Regions from separate parts of the Sphingomonas panaciterrae genome, predicted to be linked through region 2. Evidence: predicted binding sites of a transcription regulator. Region 2 holds the regulator's gene; each other region holds the start of a gene.
What was found. The regulator LexA, encoded in region 2, represses DNA repair genes until DNA is damaged. The targets are predictions, from matches to a motif close to GTTCCNCNCTTGTTCT.

Region 1 (4,180 bases), on a different contig from region 2:
TCGAGCTGGCGCACATCGTCGCGCTTCAGGCGGGTGGCGGCGGTGGCGGGGGGATCGAGGGGCGGCAGCGGGGCGACCGAGCGTTCGGGGACGTCGCTTTCGATCGGCTGGTGCCGCCACAAACGCGTCGGGCCGATGCGGTTGGCGAGCGTGTCGACCAAAGGGGCAAGATCGGGCGCCTGCTGTTCGGCAAGCGCCGCGCCCAGCGTTTCGGGACCGAGCGGGTCGGCGCGGACGAGGTGAAGCGTCAGCGCGTCGAGGCCGTAGCCGACGTCGATTTCCTCGATCCGGCGGGCGATGAGACGCAGCAGGTGCGACGGTTCGCGGCTGGCGCGCGCGAGACCGATGCGGATCACCTGATCGGTCGAATCGACACGCGCGGCGACGAAGGCGAGCGCGCGGGCGCCGACCCCTGCGTTGGCCAGCGCTGCCGCCAGATCATCAACGAGGCCGGCGAGCCAATGGCCGATCGTATCGGCGGTGGCGATCGGTTCGGCGAAGCGGCGGGTGACGGCGATCGGCTGCACCGGGATGATCGGATCGAGCGGTTCGGGCAGGGCGCCGGTCGCCTGGTCGAGCCGCTGCGCGATCGTCTTGCCGAAGCGGCGGACGAGCGGGGCGCGGGGCATCGCCATGAGCTCGCCGATCGTCTCCACGCCGAGCCGGGCGAGCAATTCGCGCGCGCCATCGGCGAGGCGGAGCGCGGTGACCGGCAGCGGGACGAGCGCGGCGACATGCGCGCCGGGGGGGGTGATCGCAGCGGGCGCAGCCTGACGGGCGAAGGCCCAGGCGGCGCCCGCGGTGTCGGCGATCGCCAGCTGCGCGGTGATGCCGAGCCGGGCGAGCAGGCGCAGCAGGCGGCGCGCCATCGCTTCCTCGCCACCGTGGAGGTGCGCGGTGCCGCTGATCTCCAGGAACAGGCCATCGCTGTCTGACAGTGCGACCACCGGGCACCAGCGACGGGCGAGCGCAGTGGCGAGGCGGTGCAGATCGGCGAGGTCGCCGGCGGCATCCGCATCACGCACGTCGATGTCTGGGACGGCGGCGCGCGCCTGAGTCAGCGCCATGCCCGGCGTGAGGCCGAGGGCGCGTGCCTCGGGCGAGGCGGCGGCGATTTCGATGCGGCTGCCGATCTTGTGGACGGTGATCAAGGGCGGCGGAAGTTCTCGAACATTGCGCTTGTGAGGTTTGGGGGCGGGATGTTGGAGATTGCTGGCGCGGGCGACGGTGTTGGCGAGGGTGCGGCCGGTGTCGAAAAAGGGTGCGACGCCGGGGACCCGCGCGCCGGCATCATTGGAGCCGCAGCGGGCGTATTTGTCGGGGTGGGGTCCCTCGCCGGGGTAGCGGACGCTGGGCATGGCGTTCCACCGTGCGAGCGCGGCGGCGGCGCGGTCGTCGGCGTTGGGATCGAGGCCGTCGAAGCCGCGCCAGCGGGTGTTGGGCACGTCCTCCGGATCGGGACGCACGGGTAGCGTCGTGGGCACGGGGCGCGCGCCTTCGTCCGGCGGCATGGCGCGGAAGGGATGGTCGGCGGCCTCGCTGCGGCGGCCCATTTCGCGCATTGGCGGGCGCTGATGCGCGGGCATCGCCTCCACCTGGCGTGCGACATCGGCGCGCGTCGATTGCGACCAGCGCTTCTCAACAGGCGCAGACGCATCGCTGCGCGCCCAGCGCGCGCCGGGGCGCCAGCCGGTGTTCTTCGGCGCGTCGCATTGCAGCACCTGTTCCTCGGCCACCGCCGCCGTTAGCGGCGCGAGATCGAGCGGCCCTGAATCGAGCGAATTGCCCGGTTCAGGCCGCGGCGTTGGTGCGCGGCGACGCTCGGCCCGGCGCACGCGATCGATCGCCCAGTGCGGCAGGTAGAGCGAGACGACCCGTGTCATCGCAGGCCTCCAGCAAAGTGTCGAAAGGGTCGCCGCCGCGTTGCCGCACCAGCGAGACGGCCCAGCGCGGGCGGCCCATGCTGCCGCAGCGCAGGGGAACGGAGGGGGCGGAAGCGATCCGCCAGCGGGTGAGCGCCGCGGAGGGCGGGGCCAGCGGATCGGCATCCTCGCGCGCATGGCGGCGCAGGAGGAGCGCGATCGTGCGGCCCCCTTCGGCGGCGAGTTGCAGCCGGCGGGTGGCAGGCATGGCAGCGCGCTTCACCTCGCCGATCACCGCGCCAAGACCGCGGTGGCGCAGCCCTTCCTCCATCAGCGCGAGCACTTCGGCATCGTCGCGCGCCTCGGCATAAAGGACGCGTTCGGGGGAGAGGCCCGCCTGGTAGAGGCCGGGGGCGAACAGATCGCGCCGGCGCACGACCCACAGGATCGGACCCCAGGCGCGCGCGGCAATCCCCGCCATGAACAAGGTGGCGGCCGAATCATCGCACATGTCGGCGCCCTTCGCCGCGACCTCGTGCAGCCCATCGAGCCGCAGCCCGCCGTCGGCGAGCCGCGAATCCATATCCGCCACGCCGAAGGGCAGCGTCTCGCGCCGGCGATGGCCGTCGCCCTCAATGGCGCGGAGCGTTTCTCTCAGCTCGGCAATGGTGGCAGGGGATGGCACGGGCACGACTCACTCAAAACTCACGTTCCTCTTTTGTTCCTACAACCGGCGGAGTCAATCGTGCGACTCGAAACCATGATCCATGGCGGTTTCGGCGGACGAAAAGGTCGTGTCACATTTCCTTGCATCGCAGACGCTGGCGCTGTGCGTTGAAATTTTATAACAAGGATTCGATCTGCTCACCGGCGCGTTGTCCGGTGCAACAAGTAACCGGAGAAACTATGGCGGACGCCGCCCGCAGCAATCTGCCCCCGCTCGCGCTGCATGTGCCCGAGCCCAAGTTCCGCCCCGGCGACACGGTCGATTTTTCGGATGTGGAGATCCCCGCCGCGGGATCGGTGCGCCGCCCGGACACTGCCGAGGACGCGCGCGGGTTCACCGACCTCGTCTATACGATGGTCCGCGTGCTCGATGACGACAATCGCGCGGTCGGCCCGTGGGATCCCAAGCTGTCGCCCGATACGCTGCGCCGCATGCTGCGCCATATGGCGACGGTGCGCGCGTTCGACGAACGCATGTTCCGCGCGCAGCGGCAGGGCAAGACGAGCTTCTACATGAAGTCGCTGGGCGAGGAGGCGGTGGCCGTGCCGCAGGCCTATGCGCTCGACGCCGACGACATGTGCTTTCCGTCCTATCGCCAGCAGGGCCTGCTGATCGCGCGCGGGTGCCCGCTGGTCGACATGATGAACCAGATCTATTCGAATGCGGGTGACAAGCTGCAGGGCAAGCAGCTGCCGATCATGTATTCGGAGAAGCGCTTCAGCTTCTTCTCGATCTCCGGCAACCTCACGACGCAATATCCGCAGGCGGTGGGCTGGGCGATGGCGTCCGCATCGAAGGGCGACACGCGCATTGCCGCCACCTGGTGCGGCGAGGGATCGACCGCGGAGGGCGACTTCCACTCCGCGTTGACCTTTGCCACCGTCTATCGCGCACCGGTGATCTTCAACGTCGTCAACAACCAATGGGCGATTTCGAGCTTTTCCGGCTTTGCCGGCGCGGAGGCGACGACCTTTGCCGCGCGCGCGGTTGGCTATGGCATCGCTGGCCTGCGGGTCGACGGCAATGACGCGCTGGCGGTCTATGCCGCCACGCAGTGGGCGGCGGAGCGTGCGCGGACCAACCAGGGCCCCACGCTGATCGAGCATTTCACCTATCGCGCCGAAGGGCATTCCACGTCCGACGACCCGTCGCAATATCGCAGCGCGGGCGAGCCGACCGCATGGCCGCTGGGCGACCCGATCCGCCGGCTGAAGGATCACCTGATCACCATCGGCGAATGGGACGAGGAGCGCCAGGCGGCGATGGACAAGGAAGTCGCCAACGAGGTGAAGGCCGCGCAGAAGGAAGCCGAGAAGAACGGCATCCTTGGCCATGGCCTGCACCAGCCGCTCGACACGCTGTTCGACGGCGTGTTCGAGGAGATGCCGTGGCATCTGCGCGAACAGCAGGCGCAGATGATCGCCGAGGAAGAGGAAAGCGGGCGACCGTGGGCGCGCAAGAAGTGAGCGCTGCGACGGTGAGTGCCGCCGCCCCGACGGCGAACAGCCACGGCCGCGCCCCCGGCGGCTCTTTCGACATGATGCGTTTATGGATCCCCGCCTGCGCTGGGATGACGGAGTTGGCCTGGTGA
Region 2 (4,180 bases):
GGGATCATGGCGGCAAAGCGCACCAGTGACCTCATCCCGCTATGCCATCCATTGCCGCTGTCGAAGGTGACGCTGGACCTGTCGATCGAGGACGACGGCGTCAGCGCGCAGGCCATCGTTGCCACCAGCGGCCGCACCGGCGTGGAGATGGAGGCGCTGACCGCCGTCTCCGCGGCGCTGCTGACCGTCTATGACATGGCCAAGGCGCTCGATAAGCGGATGACGATCGGCAACATCCGCCTGCTGAAGAAAACCGGCGGCAAGTCGGGCGATTTCGTCGCCTGACCCTCAGGGCCGCGCCGCGATTATTATGGGTGTTGCCGACAGCATGAATCTGTCACTCGCCGGATCATGAGCGAATTGCTTCCTGTCGCAGAGGCGCAGGCGCGCCTGTTGGCTGCGGCGCCCGCGCTGTCGACCGAAACGCTGCCGCTGGCGGACGCGATCGGACGCTGGGTGGCGGTCCCGTTGATCGCGTGCCGTACCCAGCCCGAGCGCGACCTGTCGGCGATGGACGGCTATGCCGTGCGGTTCAGTGACCTGCCGGGCCCGATGCGAGTGATCGGCGAGAGCGCCGCCGGACGGCCATTTGCAGGTGCCGTGAAGGCGGGCCAGGCGACACGGATTTTCACTGGCGCCACCGTGCCCGAGGGCGCGGACACGGTGATGGTGCAGGAAGAGGCCCGTCGCGACGGCGATACTTTATGGCTCGATGGCGAAGGACCGGCACGCGAGGGCGCCAACATCCGGCGGCGTGGGCTCGATTTTGCGGACGGCGATACGCTGGTCGCGGCCGGCGAACGGCTGACGCCGGCGCGCCTGGCGGTTGCGGCCACCGGGGGGCTGGGCGACGTCACCGTCCGGCGCCGGGTTCGCGTGGCGATCGCCGCGACGGGCGATGAACTGGTGGAACCCGGACGGGCCATCGAGCCCGGCAGGCTACCGGAATCGAACCGCCTGCTGCTACGGGCGCTGCTCGCCGATCTTCCGGTGGAGATCATCGACCTCGGCATCCTCCCTGACCGGTTGGAACCGCTGACCGACACGTTCCGTCATGTGGCGGCCGACGTCCTCGTCACCACCGGTGGCGCCTCGGTCGGGGATCACGACCTGGTTCGTCCTGCGCTGCAGGCGGCGGGCGCCGCGATCGATTTCTGGCGCATCGCGCTTCGCCCCGGCAAGCCGCTGATGGCGGGGTGGCGCGGCGACATGGCCGTGCTGGGGCTACCGGGAAACCCCGTCTCCGCCTTTGTCACCGGCTTGCTGTTCGTGAAGCCGATGGTCGCGGCGCTTGCCGGGGCGGCGCAGCCCCTGCCGCAAACGACCACCGGCATCCTTGGCGAAGCGTTGCCGGCCAATGGCCCGCGCACTGATTATCTACGCGCAGAGTTGCGCGATGGACGGGCCTATGTTGCTACGATCCAGGACAGTTCCATGCTACGAACGTTGGCACGGGCAGGCTGCCTCGTCGTTCGTCAACCACATGCTCCTGCTGCGGCGATGGGCGACTCGGCAGAAATCCTCGTGATTGCTTGACGCGTCGGTTTACGTTCCTTAAAGGTTCCCAGTCTGTTCGCCGCGGAGATGATGCATGCTCACCAAAAAGCAGCACGAGTTGATCTGTTTCATCAATGATCGACTGGCCGAAACCGGCGTCTCCCCTTCGTTCGAAGAGATGAAGGATGCGCTGGACCTGAAATCGAAGTCCGGGGTCCACCGCCTCATTTCCGCGCTGGAAGAGCGCGGTTTTCTGCGTCGCTTGCCCAATCGCGCCCGCGCGCTGGAAGTGCTGAAGGTGCCCGATCGCCCGGAGAGCCGCGAGGCCGTCCGTTCATCCACGCCGGCGCCCGCACTGCCGGAGCCGGCCAACGACGTGGTCGAGGTGCCTCTGCACGGGCGGATCGCGGCCGGCGCCCCGATCGAGGCGCTCGAAGGCTCCACCAGCCTTCCGGTGCCGGCGGCGCTTTTGGGCTCGGGCGAGCATTTCGCGCTTGAGGTTGCCGGTGACTCGATGGTCGAGGCGGGCATCCTCGACGGCGACTTCGCCTTGATCCGCAAGCAGGATGTGGCGCGCGACGGCGAGATCGTGGTCGCGCTGATCGAGGACAGCGAGGCGACGCTGAAATATTTTCGGCGCGAAGGCACGATGATCCGGCTCGACCCGGCAAATCGCTCCTACGATCCGCAGCGTTATGCGCCAGCGCAGGTGCGGGTGCAGGGCAAGCTGGCCGGGATTCTGCGGCGCTATTCCTGATTGGCCGGGCGCAGGCCCGCCGGCGGCGGGCTGAACGCTTTCTCCGGGCGAAACGTCGGTTGTTCATCCTTGCGTCAGCGATTCGTTGAGCGGCCCGAAAGGATTGGCATCCCAGCCAGCACCCAGGGGTGAGCGTCGCCGGGGCGGATCACGGTATCGACGCGCCCGGTAGAGAGCGAAATCGCCACCCCGCCGGTTCGCGCGAGCATCTCACGATCGAGGCGCAGCCATCGCGGCGTACAGCCACGCGGCAGGCGGCGTTCGCTGACCACGATATCGGCATTGCGGCATGCCTGGATCAGCGCGCCGGCGGGCACCAGATAGGCGCTGCGCGTCGCCAGCACGCGCCATGTGCGGTCGCCGACCGGCAGATCGACGCGGCATAGATCGCGCGAACAGCGCGCCGCGCCCTGATCGGACAAGAGCACCGGTTCGGCGTCAGATCCGCCATTTTCCGCCAGCATGTCACGCGCATAATCGCCCGCCCGATCGCGCAGCAGCGCTACGCGCCCATCGGGCAGCCGCACGCCGAGATGCCGTCCGTCGCCGGTTACCAGAAGGTCGGGGGGCGGTGTCGCGAGCGCCCAAAGCGCGCCGACCGCGACCGGGATCAAGCCGATCCGCCGCCAGCGCGTCCGCCAGAGCGCCAGCCACAGCCCGCCGCCGACCATCAACGCGAAGGCGCCCGCCGGCATCGCTGGCAGTGCCGCGACCGCCCCAGGCGCCGCCGCCGTCGTCCGGGCGATCCACAACAATAGCGATAACCCCTGCCCCGTCAGCCACCAGAAGGGCGCGCCGAGCCCCGTCGTATCGAACAGCAGCGCCAATGCCTCCAGCGGCATCACGACAAAGGTGGTCAGCGGGATGGCGACGATATTGGCCAGCGCGCCATAGATGCCGGCCTTGTGGAAGTGGAAGACGGCGATCGGCATCAACGCGACTTCGACGATCGCGCCGGTCAGCAGCAACGAGCCGCCATTGCGCAGGAGGCGGCGGCCCCATGATTCCTCGCGCGGCGCGAACCAGCGGCGGACCGCCGGATGCTCAGCCAGCGCGATGATCGCAGTGACGGCGGCGAAGGAGAGCTGGAAGCTGGGCCCCGCCAGGGACTCCGGCCAGAGCAGCAGCACGACGAGTGCGCCGGTCGCCACCAGCCGCAAGGTCAGCGCCTCTCGCCCCACCGCCATGGCGGCGAGCACCAGCAAGGCGGCGATGCAACTGCGGATCGTGGGCACCTCGCTCCCGGTCAGCCAGGTATAGCCGAGCGCGGTCACGGCAGCGGTCGCCGCTGCGATCAGCGGAACCCGACCGGTGAGCGCGAGCCGCATGTTGAGCGCGAGCAGTCGTGCGGCGAGCAGCATCGTCAGGCCGACGACCGCGGTGATATGGAGTCCACTGACCGACAGAAGATGCGCGAGGCCGGAGCGGCGCATCGCCTCCTGGTCCGGTTCCTCGATCCCCCCGGTGTCGCCGGTCGCCAGCGCGGCGGCGATGCCGCCGGCACTTCCCTCCAGATTGTGCTGGATGTGGCGGGACAAGCGCGCGCGGAACGGCTCTCCCGCGACCGCACCCGACAGGATCTCGGGTGGGCCGAGCGCCCGTCCGGTGGCACCAATCCCGCTGAACCATGCCACGCGCGCGAAATCATAGGCGCCCGGCACCGCCGGCAGCGGGGGCGGCATCAACCGCGCGCGCAGGCTGATCCGCGTCCCGGGCAGCAGCCCGGCCGGCACGTCCTCCTCTGCTACGTTGACGCGCACCTGGAGGGGCGCACGCGGCGGCCTGCGATCCAGCCACTCAAGATCGCCGAGCCGCAGCCGCACTAGGCCGCGCGCCGGCAATGCGTTCATTGCCTCCACCCGGCCAGAGAAAGTGGCGATCGCGGGACGCGCAAGGACGGGCGCGGCCGCCGTTTCCGCCTGCAGC
Region 3 (4,180 bases), on a different contig from region 2:
GCCGATCGGCGACTGATCGATGTCGATCACCTTGTCGAGATGCTGCAGCCCGGTGACCTTGTCGTGCTTGCCGGCGAGGATGCGCGCGCCGTTCAGCGCGCGGGCGGCGGCGGCGTAGAGCGTGTCGATGGTGAAGCTCGACTTGCCCGAGCCGGAGACGCCGGTGATGCAGGTGAAGGTGCCGAGCGGGATCGAGGCGGTGACGCCGGTCAGGTTGTTAGCGGTGGCGTTGTGCACCGTCAGCTTCTTGCCCGAGCCCTTGCGGCGCTTGGCCGGGACGGGGACCTCGCGGGTGCCGTTGAGGTAATCGGCGGTGACGCTGCCCTTGGATTTCAGGAGCTGCTTGAGCGTGCCCTGCGCGACGATCTGGCCGCCGTGGACGCCGGCGCCGGGGCCCATGTCGATCACGTAATCGGCGGTGCGGATCGCATCCTCGTCATGCTCGACGACGAGGACGGTGTTGCCGAGATCGCGCAGGCGGCGGAGCGTGGCGAGCAGCATGTCGTTGTCACGCTGATGCAGGCCGATCGAGGGCTCGTCGAGGACGTAGAGGACGCCGGAGAGGCCGCTGCCGATCTGGCTGGCGAGGCGGATGCGCTGGCTCTCGCCGCCCGACAGGGTGCCGGAGGTGCGATCGAGGTTGAGATAGTCGAGGCCGACGTTGTTGAGGAAGCCCAGCCGCTCGACGATTTCCTTGAGGATGCGCTCCGCGATGGCGCGCTGCTGGTCGTTGAGGTGATTGGGGAGGTCGGTGAAGAAGGCGAGCGCGTCGACCACCGAGAGGTGGGTCGCGTGACTGATGTCCTGCATCGCGACCTTTACCGCCAGCGCCTCGGGCTTCAGGCGGGCGCCGTGGCAGACCTCGCACGGCTGGGACGACTGGTACTTGCCGAGCTCCTCCTTCATCCACGCGCTCTCGGTCTGGAGCATGCGGCGATTGAGATTGCCGATGACCCCCTCGAACGGCTTGCTGACGTCGTAGCTCTTCTTGCCGTCGATGAAGGTGAGGGTGACCGCCTTTCCCTTGGTGCCGTGGAGGATGATGTTCCGCACCTCCTCCGGAAGCTCGGCCCAGGGGGTGTCGAGGCTGAAATCATAGGCGCGGGCGAGGGAGCCGAGCACTTGCATGTAATAGGGTGAGGGCGGGTTGGACTTCGCCCAGGGGACGACGGCGCCCTTCTTGATGGTGAGCGCGTGGTTGGGGACGACGAGATCCTCGTCGAAGATCAGCTTTTCGCCGAGGCCGTCACAGGCCGGGCAGGCGCCCTGGGGGGCGTTGAAGGAGAAGAGGCGCGGCTCGATCTCGGCGATGGTGAAGCCGCTGACCGGGCAAGCGAACTTCTCGGAGAAGACGATGCGGTTGGCGGGGATGCCGGCGTTCTTCATCGCGCCGCCGGACGCGGCCTCATCCTCGCGCCCCGGCACGACGCCGTCGGCGAGATCGACATAGGCAAGGCCGTCGGCGAGCTTCAGCGCGGTCTCGAAACTGTCGGCGAGGCGGGTGGCGATGTCCGCGTTCACTGCGAGGCGATCGACCACGACCTCGATGTCATGCTTGTACTTCTTGTCGAGCGCGGGCGCGTCCTCGATCTCGTGGATCTCGCCGTCGATCCGTACGCGGGTGAAGCCGGCCTTCTGCCACTCGGCCATTTCCTTGCGATACTCACCCTTGCGGCCGCGCACGACGGGGGCGAGGAGGTAGAGCCGCGTGCCTTCGGGCAGCGCCATGACCCGGTCGACCATCTGGCTGACGGTCTGCGCCGCGATCGGCTCCCCGGTGACGGGCGAATAGGGGATGCCGACACGCGCCCAGAGGAGGCGCATGTAATCGTAGATCTCGGTCACCGTCGCGACGGTGGAGCGCGGGTTGCGGCTGGTCGTCTTCTGCTCGATCGAGATCGCAGGCGAGAGCCCCTCGATATGATCGACGTCCGGCTTCTGCATCAGTTCGAGGAACTGGCGGGCGTAGGCGGACAGGGACTCGACGTAGCGGCGCTGACCCTCGGCATAGATGGTGTCGAACGCGAGGCTCGACTTGCCCGAGCCAGAGAGGCCAGTGATCACCGTCAGCGTATCCCGGGGGATATCGACGCTTACGTCCTTCAAGTTGTGCTCGCGCGCGCCGCGGACGGAGATGTGAGTCAGCATGCGTTTAGTTCTACTTCCGTTCCGGTCGGGAGGATAGACCGGAGATGTAGGAAGCGGGGGCGGGGGATGCCAGCGGCGGACGGAAAGGTATCTTTTGCCCGTGCGGGTAGGGCTCCTGTCATTCGTCAGCCGCTGTGCTGAGCCTCACACCCGCCAAGGCTGAACGACGAACCGGCTCGTGGCACAAAAAAAGAGGGGCCGGCATGGCCGACCCCTCCAAAAGTGCAATCTGATCGATGGATCAGAAGCGTGCGCGGAAGCCCGCGTAGAAGAAGCGGCCGCGGTTGTCGTAGATACCCGAGCCGGTGGTGATGCCGGTCAGACCGTACGGCGGCTTGACGTCGCCAACGTTGTTGACGCCGAAGTCGAGCGTGAAATTGTCTTCCACGTCGACGCCGAAGCGGATGTCGTTGTACACAACCGACGGATACTTGCGGATCGTCGCATAGTCCGGGTTCTGCGGCGGCTGACCGTTCACGCTGTTATAGTCTTCGAAGGTGTTCAGATACATGCCGTCGATCCAGCGGATCGTGTGGCCGAGCGTGAACTTGCCGAAGCGCAGGTCGGTGAACGCGATCACCTGATCCTTTGGATAGCTGAGCTCGCTCGTCAGGACGTTCTTGAATTCCGGACGCGACGGATCGGTGAACTGGTCGAGCTGGATCAGGTGAGTCCAGACCGCCTTGAAGTTCGCCCGCATGAAGCCGAAGTCGCGGTTATACGCGAGCTGCGTGTCGATGCCGCGCGTCTTGAAGCGGGCATAGTTCTGCGGAAGATCCTGGAACGATCCCTCGATGACCCGGAACGCTTCTTCGCCGTTCGGACCACCATTGGCGCCAGCGCGGGTGAACAGATCACAGAACTGGTTGTTCAGGTTCGGTGCGTCGTAGCACGCGTTCAAGGCCTGCTGGACCGTCGGCGACGTGATCACGTTGTTCACCGTGATGTCGTAGTAATCGACCGACAGCGACAGACCCGGCACGAAGCGCGGCGAGAAGACACCGCCCAGCGTCAGCGAGTTGGACGTTTCCGCCTCAAGCTGACGGTTGCCACCGCTCTGGATTTCCAGCGACGAGGTGTAGACGAAGTCATAACCTGCCGGACGACCGGCCGCCTCGCAGTTCGCGGGGCGCGTTGCGGAACCAGTGTTGATGTTGCGCGCCGAGCACGGATCGTTCGGAGCAGCGGTGTAGTTCTGGCCGAGCGGCGAATACTGCTCACCCAGATACGGCGAACGCACCGAGCGCGAGTAACCACCACGCAGCAGCAGGTCGTCGACCGGGCGCCAGGTGGCATTGCCGTTCCACGCCACGACCGTGCCGACCGAACCGGTGTAGTCCGCGACGCGGGCCGCACCCGAGATGGTCAGTTCCTTGAACAGGAACACGTCCTTCAGAAGCGGGATCGACAATTCGCCGAACGCTTCCTTCACTTCGAACGCCGGCGAGCGGAAGCTCGGGATCGCGTTGTAGAAGTTGTAGCCCGCCTGGGTCAGCGGATCGAGGTCATAGGTCAGCGTTTCCCGACGATATTCGCCACCAACCGAGAAGCCGACCGGGCCACCGGGCAGTTCGAACAGCTGGCTGGAGTCACCCGCGACGAAGCCGTTGACGACCAGCTGCGTTGCCTTGCCCGATGCTTCGGTCGGCGACAGGATGTAGTTGCGCGCGGCCTGGCTGACCGAGCCCTCGCCGAACGGGTTGAGCGGAACGCAGGCGGCGATATCGGCCGCGAGCTGTGCCGGATTGCCACCCAGGTCGCTGCCGGCATAGGCGCCGTCGACCTGCGCACGGCAGACGATCTGACCAGCGGCGTTGCGCGTCGTGTCCAGCGCCAGCAGGTAGCGCTGGGTGTTCACGTTGCCGACGATCAGATTGTTTTCGCGGTGCTCACCGTAGTTCACCGAAACTTCGTAGGTCCAGTCGTCGTTGAAATCGCCGCGGACACCACCGACGATGCGGAAGGTATCACGCTCGATCTGCTCGTCGCGGATGCCGAGGTCGAGCCAGTTGCGACGCAGGCTGAAACGATA

Region 1: a site for LexA is predicted at 2,572-2,587, ahead of L8F96_RS06015 (ImuA family protein). Genes of this name have one in related genera too.
Region 3: a site for LexA is predicted at 2,156-2,171, ahead of uvrA (excinuclease ABC subunit UvrA). Genes of this name have one in related genera too.

Annotation. Positions count from the first base shown of each region.
Region 1 is NZ_JAKNQR010000001.1:1,222,744-1,226,923, reverse strand. It holds gene L8F96_RS06020 (DUF6504 family protein) at 1-1,883, opposite strand, end outside; gene L8F96_RS06015 (ImuA family protein) at 1,792-2,547, opposite strand; gene L8F96_RS06010 (3-methyl-2-oxobutanoate dehydrogenase (2-methylpropanoyl-transferring) subunit alpha) at 2,769-4,055, shown strand.
Region 2 is NZ_JAKNQR010000004.1:231,673-235,852, forward strand. It holds gene moaC (cyclic pyranopterin monophosphate synthase MoaC) at 1-285, shown strand, start outside; gene L8F96_RS12825 (molybdopterin molybdotransferase MoeA) at 352-1,536, shown strand; gene lexA (transcriptional repressor LexA) at 1,592-2,254, shown strand; gene L8F96_RS12835 (ComEC/Rec2 family competence protein) at 2,329-4,180, opposite strand, start outside.
Region 3 is NZ_JAKNQR010000001.1:571,147-575,326, reverse strand. It holds gene uvrA (excinuclease ABC subunit UvrA) at 1-2,148, opposite strand, end outside; gene L8F96_RS02770 (TonB-dependent receptor domain-containing protein) at 2,390-4,180, opposite strand, start outside.